2 regions of the Cupriavidus sp. CuC1 genome follow, and region 2 is predicted to be linked to the other one. Evidence: riboswitches for the same ligand, from Rfam matches in the RefSeq annotation. Region 2 holds a riboswitch; the other holds the start of a gene.

Evidence for each region. A riboswitch is a leader RNA that binds a small molecule or an ion and turns the genes downstream of it on or off. The one in region 2 is predicted to bind cobalamin.
Region 1: another riboswitch for cobalamin. It lies ahead of ACGLHR_RS36520 (TonB-dependent receptor plug domain-containing protein); the one in region 2 lies ahead of ACGLHR_RS03245 (TonB-dependent receptor).

What each region holds. Positions count from the first base shown of each region.
Region 1 covers NZ_JBIUHC010000118.1:20,908-25,114, reverse strand. The annotation lists gene ACGLHR_RS36525 (FecCD family ABC transporter permease) at 1-787, opposite strand, end outside; gene ACGLHR_RS36520 (TonB-dependent receptor plug domain-containing protein) at 803-2,731, opposite strand; cobalamin riboswitch at 2,830-3,074, opposite strand; gene ACGLHR_RS36515 (hypothetical protein) at 3,284-3,601, shown strand; gene ACGLHR_RS36510 (cell division protein ZapA) at 3,598-3,939, shown strand.
Region 2 covers NZ_JBIUHC010000005.1:46,819-51,025, forward strand. The annotation lists gene ACGLHR_RS03240 (hypothetical protein) at 1-27, opposite strand, end outside; gene ACGLHR_RS03245 (TonB-dependent receptor) at 75-2,336, opposite strand; cobalamin riboswitch at 2,461-2,719, opposite strand; gene ACGLHR_RS03250 (methyl-accepting chemotaxis protein) at 3,012-4,207, shown strand, end outside.

The sequences.
Region 1 (4,207 bases), on a different contig from region 2:
CGACAAAGCCGATCGAGCCGGCCGAGGTAATGGCTACCGCGATGGCCAGCGAGGCCAGCACGAACACCGACATGCGCACCGCGCCGACGCGCACGCCCAGCGCCTGCGCCACGGTCTCGCCCATCAGCATGGCATTGAGCGAGCGCGCCATCGGCATGGCCAGCAGCACGGCCAGCGCCAGCGCGCCCAGCGCCAGGCCGTAGCTGGCGGTGCCGCCCAGGTCGCCGGTCAGCCAGAACAACATGCCGCGCAAGCGGGCCTCGGGCGCCACGCTCAGGATCAGGGTGATCAACGCGCCCCAGCCCGCGGCCAGGATCACGCCGGTAAGAAGCAGGCGCGAGCCGGCCTCATGATGGCCGCCCTGCACCTGCGGATGCAGCAGGTCGCGCCGCGCCAGCGTGGCCACCAGCACCATCGAGAACAGCGCGCCGCCGGCCGCGCCGGCCTGCACCGTCCACAGCGGCCACATCATCAGCATGGCGGTGAGCGCGCCGGTGGCCGCGCCACCCGACACGCCAAGCACATAGGGCTCGGCCAGCGGGTTGCGCAGCAGCACCTGCATCAGCGCGCCGGTCAGGGCCAGCAGGCCGCCGCAGGCGAACGCGGCCGCCGCGCGGGGCAGCCGCAGCTCGCGCACGATGGCGCCAGCGGTATCGTCGGCGCCGCCGGACAGCGCCCGCCAGACCTGCGCGCCCGACAGCGACACACTGCCCACCGCCAGCGACAGCAGGAACACCGCCACGCCGGCGGCGGCAAGCATCAGCCAGACGGCTAGCGCGCGGCGCATGTCAGGCAGCCACCATCATTTCTGACGCCAGCCCAGCGTGACAAAGCCGGCGCGTCCTTGCGTGTTGTAGGGATAGGCGAGCTGGTAGTTCTTGTCGAACAGGTTTTCCACACGGGCGGCAACGAACCATTGCTTGTCGATGTTATAGCGGGCATTGAGGTTGACGATACCGTATCCGCCCAGCGTGCGCGAGCCGCTGTCCATGCGCGTCGAGGAAATGATCCACTCGCCGCCCAGGCGGAAGTCGCCAAACTGGCGGCCCACGTCGAATGCGGCATGGCGGCGCGCGCGGCGCAGCAGCTGCGTATTGCTCTGCTCGTCCACCGGGTTCTGGAAGGTGATGCTGGCGCCCACGTCGGTGCCCATCAGCTTGGCGCGCCACGAGGCTTCGATGCCCTGCACCTTGGCCTTGTTGACATTCTGCGCCAGGAACAAGCCATTGGGCTGCAGCGCCGAGGTGATCAGGTTGTCGTAGCGGGTCTGGAACGCGGTCACGCGCAGCAGCCCGGCGGCGTCGGTGTTGTACTGCGCGCCCAGCTCGAACGACTTGGCGCGCTCGGGCTGGATGCCGGGCTGGCCAAAGCCCGGGAAGTACAGTTCGTTGAACGTCGGCGCGCGGAACGCATTGCTGGCGTTGGCGATCAGCTTCAGCGCGTTGGTCACGTTATAGCCGTAGCCGGCGAAGTAGCTGGCCTTGTTGCCGAAGTCCGAGTAGTGGTCGTTGCGGACATTGAGCTGCAGCTGGTGCTTGCCGAGGCGGCCGTCGTAGCCGCCAAACACCGAGGTGATATTGCGCGTGGGCGCCGTGTAGGAGCTCGAGTCAAGCTCCTGCTGCGCGTGCTCGGCGCCGAACAACACGGTATGCGAGGGAGCCAGCGCGTACTCGTTCTGCCAGGTGTACTGGCGGTTGCGCGTGTTGAAACGGCTATTGAACACGCCGTTCAAGGTGTTCTCGCTGCGGTCCTCGCTCTGGGCCACCTTGAAATGCGTGGTCCAGTCCCGCGTAATCTTGCCGTTAACAAAGGCGGAAACCGTGTACAGCTCGCTGTTCATCCACCAGACATCGGTGGGCTTGCCGGCCGTGCTGTCGTAGGAGAGCTTGCTCTTGGAGTAGTAGGCAGTGACGCCGGCGTCCCAGTCGCTGGTGAAGCGATGCTTGACCTGGCCCGATACGCTCTTGTTCTCGTAGGGGTTGTCGTTGGGGTTGGCCTTGGGCTGCTGCTTGGTGTTGACGGCCGAGAAGCCGTCGGTCTTGATGGCCGAGCCGGTGATATTGAATGACGTATCGCCGATCTGGCCGCCGTAGCCCACCGTGCCCTGGCGCGTATTGTTGCTGCCGTACTCGATCTGCGCGTTGGCCGCCGGAGCCTGGCCCGCGCCGCTCTTGGTGAAGATCTGCACCACGCCGCCGATGGCATCCGAGCCGTACAGCGCGGAGACGTTGCCGCGCACGATTTCGATATGGTCGATCTGGTCGGGCAGGATGTTCGACAACTGGGCCGTGCCGCTGCTGACCGACGAAACCCGCACGCCGTCGATCAGGATCAACGTCTGGTTGCCGTTGGCCCCGCGCATGAACAGGGTGGTATTGGCGCCCAGGCCGCCATTGGCGGCAAACTCCACGCCGGCTTGCGTGCGCAGGAGCGAGCGCAGGTCGATGGCCTGCGAGTTGACGATGTCCTGCTGGGTCACCACCGTCGTGTGCGGCAGTGCCTCGGTCAGCGGCTGGGCAGTGCGGTTGGCGCTGACCACCACCGGCGCGAGCTGCGCGTCGGCGGCCGGCTGTACGGCGGAAGCTTCGCTGGCCTGGGCCATCGCGGCGCCGGGAGCGCACACGGCGAGCAAAGCGATCAGGGTCGCGGGCAGTGGCCGGGAATGGATAGCGGGGGCGGTCTGGCGCGCCGGCGATGCCGGACGGCTCGACTTGTAAGACGATGAGCGCATGATGCGGATTGTGGGAGAGAGCTGCCTGGTCCGTTCCCCCGCGGACCGTCTGGCGACGAAGCGCGCCGCTGGCTTGCGCGGCAAGAAGCAGCGGGAGGGCGGCGCACTCTCGTTCAGGCCGGTATCCGGGCTGGCGACACCAGTCCGACCGCCTTCCCGAACCTTGCGGTTCAGTGGCTGAGTGGTCGGCCTTGCGATCTTGCGATCGCGGTCGCTTACCGTTGCGGGGGCAGCACAGGTTGGCACGGCCCTGCCCTGGCGGCGACGGCTGGCTCCCTGTTTCCCGTTGAACTGCAACCCTGTAGTGAATAGGATTACGAGCACCTGGAACGTGCGCGAGTGTAGGCAGTTTCAAGCCCAGCGTCAATGGCGCGGAAAAAACGCAGGAAAGCGCCTGAAAACAGGCATAAAGCCGCCGCCACGGATGCCGTTAAGCGACGATGCATGCAACTTCGGCGCGCAGGCCCGGTCACACACGTCTGCGTTCGCCGTCCGCACGATAGCGCTTGGGCTAAAATCCCAAAACCCGAGACCCTAGATATGACAGGCTCTATGCTCACCGAACTCGAACAACTCGCCGCCAAGATCGGGCGTGTGCTGCACCATGCCGATACCCTGGCGGCGGAGAACCAGCGCCTGCGGGAGGAGATCGAACGCCTGCAGGCCGAGGCCAGCCAGCTGCGCGGCGACCGCGAAGCCATGGCCGCCGACCGCGAGCTGCTCAATATCAAGATCGAGGAAGCGCAGCTGCGCATCCAGTCGATCCTGGACAAGCTGCCCACCGCCAGCGACGCCCGCCAGCTCGACCTGCTGGGCGAAGGCGAGGCCGCCAGCCGCGCCGAACAAAAGGCACCTGGAGAAAACGCATGAGCAATAAGCAAGTCGAAGTGAACATTGCCGGCCAGTCCTACCGGTTCGCCATTGCCCCCGACAACGAGGCCGCGCTGCTGGAAGCCGTGGCACTGGTAGACGACCAGATGACCCGGCTCAAGGGCGGGGTATCCGCCAAGGGCTTGGAACGCGTTGCCGTGATGGCCGCCATCAGCATCGCCTCGGACCTGCTCTCGCTCAAGCGCAAGCAGCAGGAGGACGGCGCGATTCCCGTTGATGCCGTGCGTGCACGCATTCGCGAGCTGAACGAACGCGCGGACGAAGCCCTGCGCCAGTACGCGCATGTGGGCACCAATTCGCCCGTACCGCGCAGCTGAACGCTTAGCCTCTCGCCGGTGGTGTACCGCACGGCACAGGCGCGCAGCGCCATGGTGGCGATATCGGCTCGATGTGCCCCACATGCCGCGCGCGTCAGCAAAATGTAACGATACGCAAAGACGGGCTTGGTATGGAAAGCCTCGCGGTGTATAGTGGAGCCAAGCCGCACCAAGCCACATAGTTGCGGTACCTTAGGTCGGGTTATCGCGCCTGACCGCCGTTTTCATCCCATCCAAGTTAGAAACGGCAAACGTCTGACAGCCTTGC
Region 2 (4,207 bases):
GGTCGCAGGTCGCGGCGGTGTCGTCAAGGCAGCAGGCGTCCCGCCAGCATGAAGGCGTGCTTGCCATGGCCGGCTTAGAAGTAGAAGTTGGCCGACAGCTCGGCCGCGCGCGGCCGGCCCAGCAGCCACTGGTTGCCGCTGTTGCCGGAGGACTCGGCATAGTCGCGGTTGAACAGGTTGTAGACGCGCAGCGTCAGCGCCGTCTTGCGCGATACGCGCCATGGCAGCGAGGCATCCACCACCGTGTACGACGGCATGGTCGTGGTATTGGCATTGTTGGTGTAGCGCTTGCCCACGTAGCGCAGGCCACTGCCCAACTGCCACTGCGGCGCGAAGGCCCACGTCAGCCACAGGTTGGCCGCCTGCTGCGGCACGCTGGTGGGTACATTGCCGTTGCGCGAGACCAGCGCGCCGTTCGTGCTTTCCGCGAAGTCGTCGTAGCGGGCGCGCAGCACGGCTGCGTTGGCGTCCACCCGCAGTCCGCGCATCAGTTCCACGCTGACCGAGCCTTCGAGCCCGCGCGAGGATTGCTCGCCCACCTGCACCGACAGCGCGGGGTTGTTGGCGTCGCGGGTGAGCAGGTTCTTCTTGGCGATCTGGTAGGCGGCAAAGGTCCATTCGCCGCGCTGGTTCCAGAACGATTGCTTGACGCCGGCTTCGATCTGCCTGCCGGTAGCCAGCTTGAAATCCTTCTGCGCGTCCGAGGTGGAGATCAACGCGCCGAGCGGATCGGTGGCGGTGGCGTACTGCGCGTACACCGACAGCGCGGGCGTGAATTCGTAGACCGTGCCCGCGCGCCACGTGACATTGTTGAAGCTGCGCGTCCAGTCGTCGCCCGTGACCAGGTTGCCGCGTTCCAGCTGGGCATGGTCCAGCCGCACGCCGCCGATCACCGACCATTGCCGGGTCAGCTTGAGGCGGTCCTCGCCAAACAGCGCGGCTTGCGTGGTGTGGGTGCGAAAGCGCGGCGACGTGACGATGCCCGGCGGGCTGAAGAACTGGCCCGGGTCGAACTGGTAGGCATTGACGGTGGACGCGCCGCCATAGGGCGAGTTGCTGCTGTTGGTGTAGTGGATGCGGTTGACGTCAAAGCCCACCATGGCCGTATTGGCCATGCCGAACAGCTGGCCATCGAGCTTCAGGTCGGCGCGGTCGCCCACCTGTTCCTGGTCATGCAGGATCTCCAGGTAGTCGGTGCGGCGCACCTGGCCGGTCGCGGGCAGGAAGGTATAGGACTCGGCGTCGCGCCAGTGGCGCTGGCTGGTGAGGTAATAGAACTGGTTCCGCACCGTGACGCGCTCGTTGGGTTGCCACTGCGCCGCGAGCCGGGTCCAGCGGTCGCGGTAGGTAATCTCGGCATCGCCCACGTTGTAGTTCTTCTTGCGCAGGGCGGGGTCCAGGCTGCCGTTGACCAGCGGCGTGCCCAGGTATTGCATCGGGTGCTGGTCGGCGTCGTCATAGGACAGCGTCAGGCTGAACTCGGGCGATACGTCCAGCCGCACCGCGGCCGACACCGCCAGGCTGCGGGAGTCTCCCCGGTCCACCCAGCCGCCGGAGCGGCCGTAGTTGGCGTTGAAGCGGTAGGAGAGGTTTTCGTTGACCGCGCCGCCGCTGTCGAAGGCGGCGCGCGCCGTTTTCTGGGTGCCGCCGGTGAGCTGCAGCTCGTTGGCGATCGGTGCGCGCATTGGCTTCTTTGGGATGACGTTGACCACGCCGCCAATCGCGCCCTCGCCAACTATCACCGAGGCCGCGCCGCGCAGCACTTCGATGCGGTCCACCGACCAGGTATCGAAGGGGAAGGTGACGGTGCCGGAGGCCACGTAGAGCCGCGTGCCGTCGTACAGCTGCATCACCGAGCCTTGTCCTGCGAAGCCCCGTGCCGCGAGCGCCGTCCCGCCATTGCCGGGCGCGCCATTGGAGGTGATGCCGGTGGCGCGCGTAACGGCCTCGCGCACTGACAAATCGCCGCGTTCGCGGATGGTATCGCGGGACAGGACTTCCACGCTGGCCGGTGTTTCCAGTGGGGTCAGGCCAAGGCGGCTGCCGGTGCTGGCGGGCTCCGACAGCGCCAGCCCCGATGGCTGCGAGGCGCTGCTGACTACCACCGGCGGCAGCACGGTGCCGTCCGCGCGGGAAGGCTGCGATCGTGCTCGCTCGGACGGTTGCACATCGTCCGCTGCCCAGGCGACATCCGCGCCTAAGCCGGCAAAGGCACCCAGCGACAGCGCGAGCGCGCAATGGTGCGCGAGCTTGCGCGGCTTGGGGGCGCGACGATGCTTGAGTGGCTTGAGGGCCGCGACCGAGGCGGGGCGGGCAAGGCGAGGACGCGCGGACATGGACTTTCCATCGTTGGCCGTGGGCGACCCCGCCCGGCGGCAATAAACGAACAAGCCACGGACGATCGCGCAGTGACGGCCGGGCGCGTGGCTGGCCGTCTCACGCCTGGCCGCCCGTCCGCAGCCCCGGTGATTGGTCGAAGGCCGGTATCCGGGCTCGCAGGGGGACGCCTGCCGCTGGGGCGCGTCCGGGGTGCCGCCTTCCCACGCGTTGATGCGCAGTGGCTGCCGCGGCCTGTTGGCGCGGCGTGACACCTTTTTACCTGCTGACCGTTGCGGGGGCAGCACAGGATTAGCCGCGGCATGGCCGGCGGCGCACCTGTTTCCCGTTTAACCCCCGCCGCGCGCTGCGAGCCGGGGGCACCTTCGAACCCTTGGCAGTCCAATTGCAAGTCAATTGCAATTACGAGTGGAATGCGAGGCGCATGGTAGCCGTTTTTCAGCGGCTTTCGGCGCCTGATGGCAGATGTATTTTTGCACCGTGCGGGTGCGCGAGCGTTCCGGTCCGGCGCAGCCTGTCGCCATCTTGGTGCTTTGTGCGGCATTTTTCGCGCTTCTTGGCTTTTTCGTGCCGTCCTGCCGCAGCTGTCCCTAAAGAAGACGAATCAGGCTCCGATATCCGGAGATGCCGCATGCCTCCCGCATGACCGGCCATTGCCCCGAAGAGCGAATGCCATGAATCGTCTGACCCTGCGAAAGAAGCTGTGGATCCCCCTTGTGCTGGCCTGGCGCGGCTTGCTGTTGCTGACCGTGATGCACGCCTTTCAGACCCGCCAGCTGCAAATGGCCGATCGCCGCGGCGAACTGGCGAACATCGTCGACATGTCGCTCTCCCTGGTGAGCGACTACGCCGAGCAGGCGCGCCAGGGCAAGATGTCCGAGGCCGATGCCAAGGCCCAGGCCACCGCCCGCGTTGCCGCGCAGCGTTATGGCAAGGATGGCTACATCACCATCGTTGGTGCGGATTCCGTGCTGTTGATGCATCCCATCAACGCCAAGCTCAATGGCAAGAACATGCGCGACTTCAAGGATGCCAAGGGCAACGCCTTGTACGTCGATATCGCGGCCCGCGGCGCGTCGGCCGAAGGCGCCGGCCACCTGGACTACTGGTGGCCCAAGCCGGGCAGCGACCAGCCGAGCCCCAAGATCGGCTACGTGGCGCGCTTCAAGCCGTGGGGCTGGGACCTGGTCGCAGGCACGTACATGGATGACGTGGAGGCACAGTTCCGCTCCTCGCTGTATCAATCGCTCGGCCTGCTGGTGCTGCTGGGCATCGTGATCTCCGCGGTGGCCACGCTGCTGATCCGCAGCATCCAGAGCTCGGTGGGCGGCGAACCCGCTACCGCTGCGGCGCTTGCCCTGCGCATGGCCGGCGGTGACCTCACCGCGTGCGTTGAAACCCACCCGGATGACCGCTCCAGCCTGATGTACGCCATCGGCCATATGCGCGACCAGCTCGCCGGCACGGTGGCGGGCATCCAGCAGTCGGCCGATTCCATCACCTCGGCGGCGCAGGAGATTGCCTCGGGCAATACCGACCTGTCGAGCCGCACCGAGCAGCAGGCGGCCTCGCTGCAGCAGACCGCCGCCAGCATGGAGCAGATCACCGCGACCGTGCGCCAGAACGCCGACAACGCCAAGGAGGCCAGCCAATACGTGGCCGACGCCTCGCAGATCGCGCAGCAGGGCGGCAGCGTGGTCAGCCAGGTGGTGGACAAGATGCGCGGCATCACCGCCAGCTCGCGCAAGATCAACGACATCATCGGCGTGATCGACGGCATCGCCTTCCAGACCAATATCCTGGCGCTGAACGCGGCGGTGGAAGCCGCGCGCGCCGGCGAGCAAGGACGCGGGTTTGCGGTGGTGGCGGG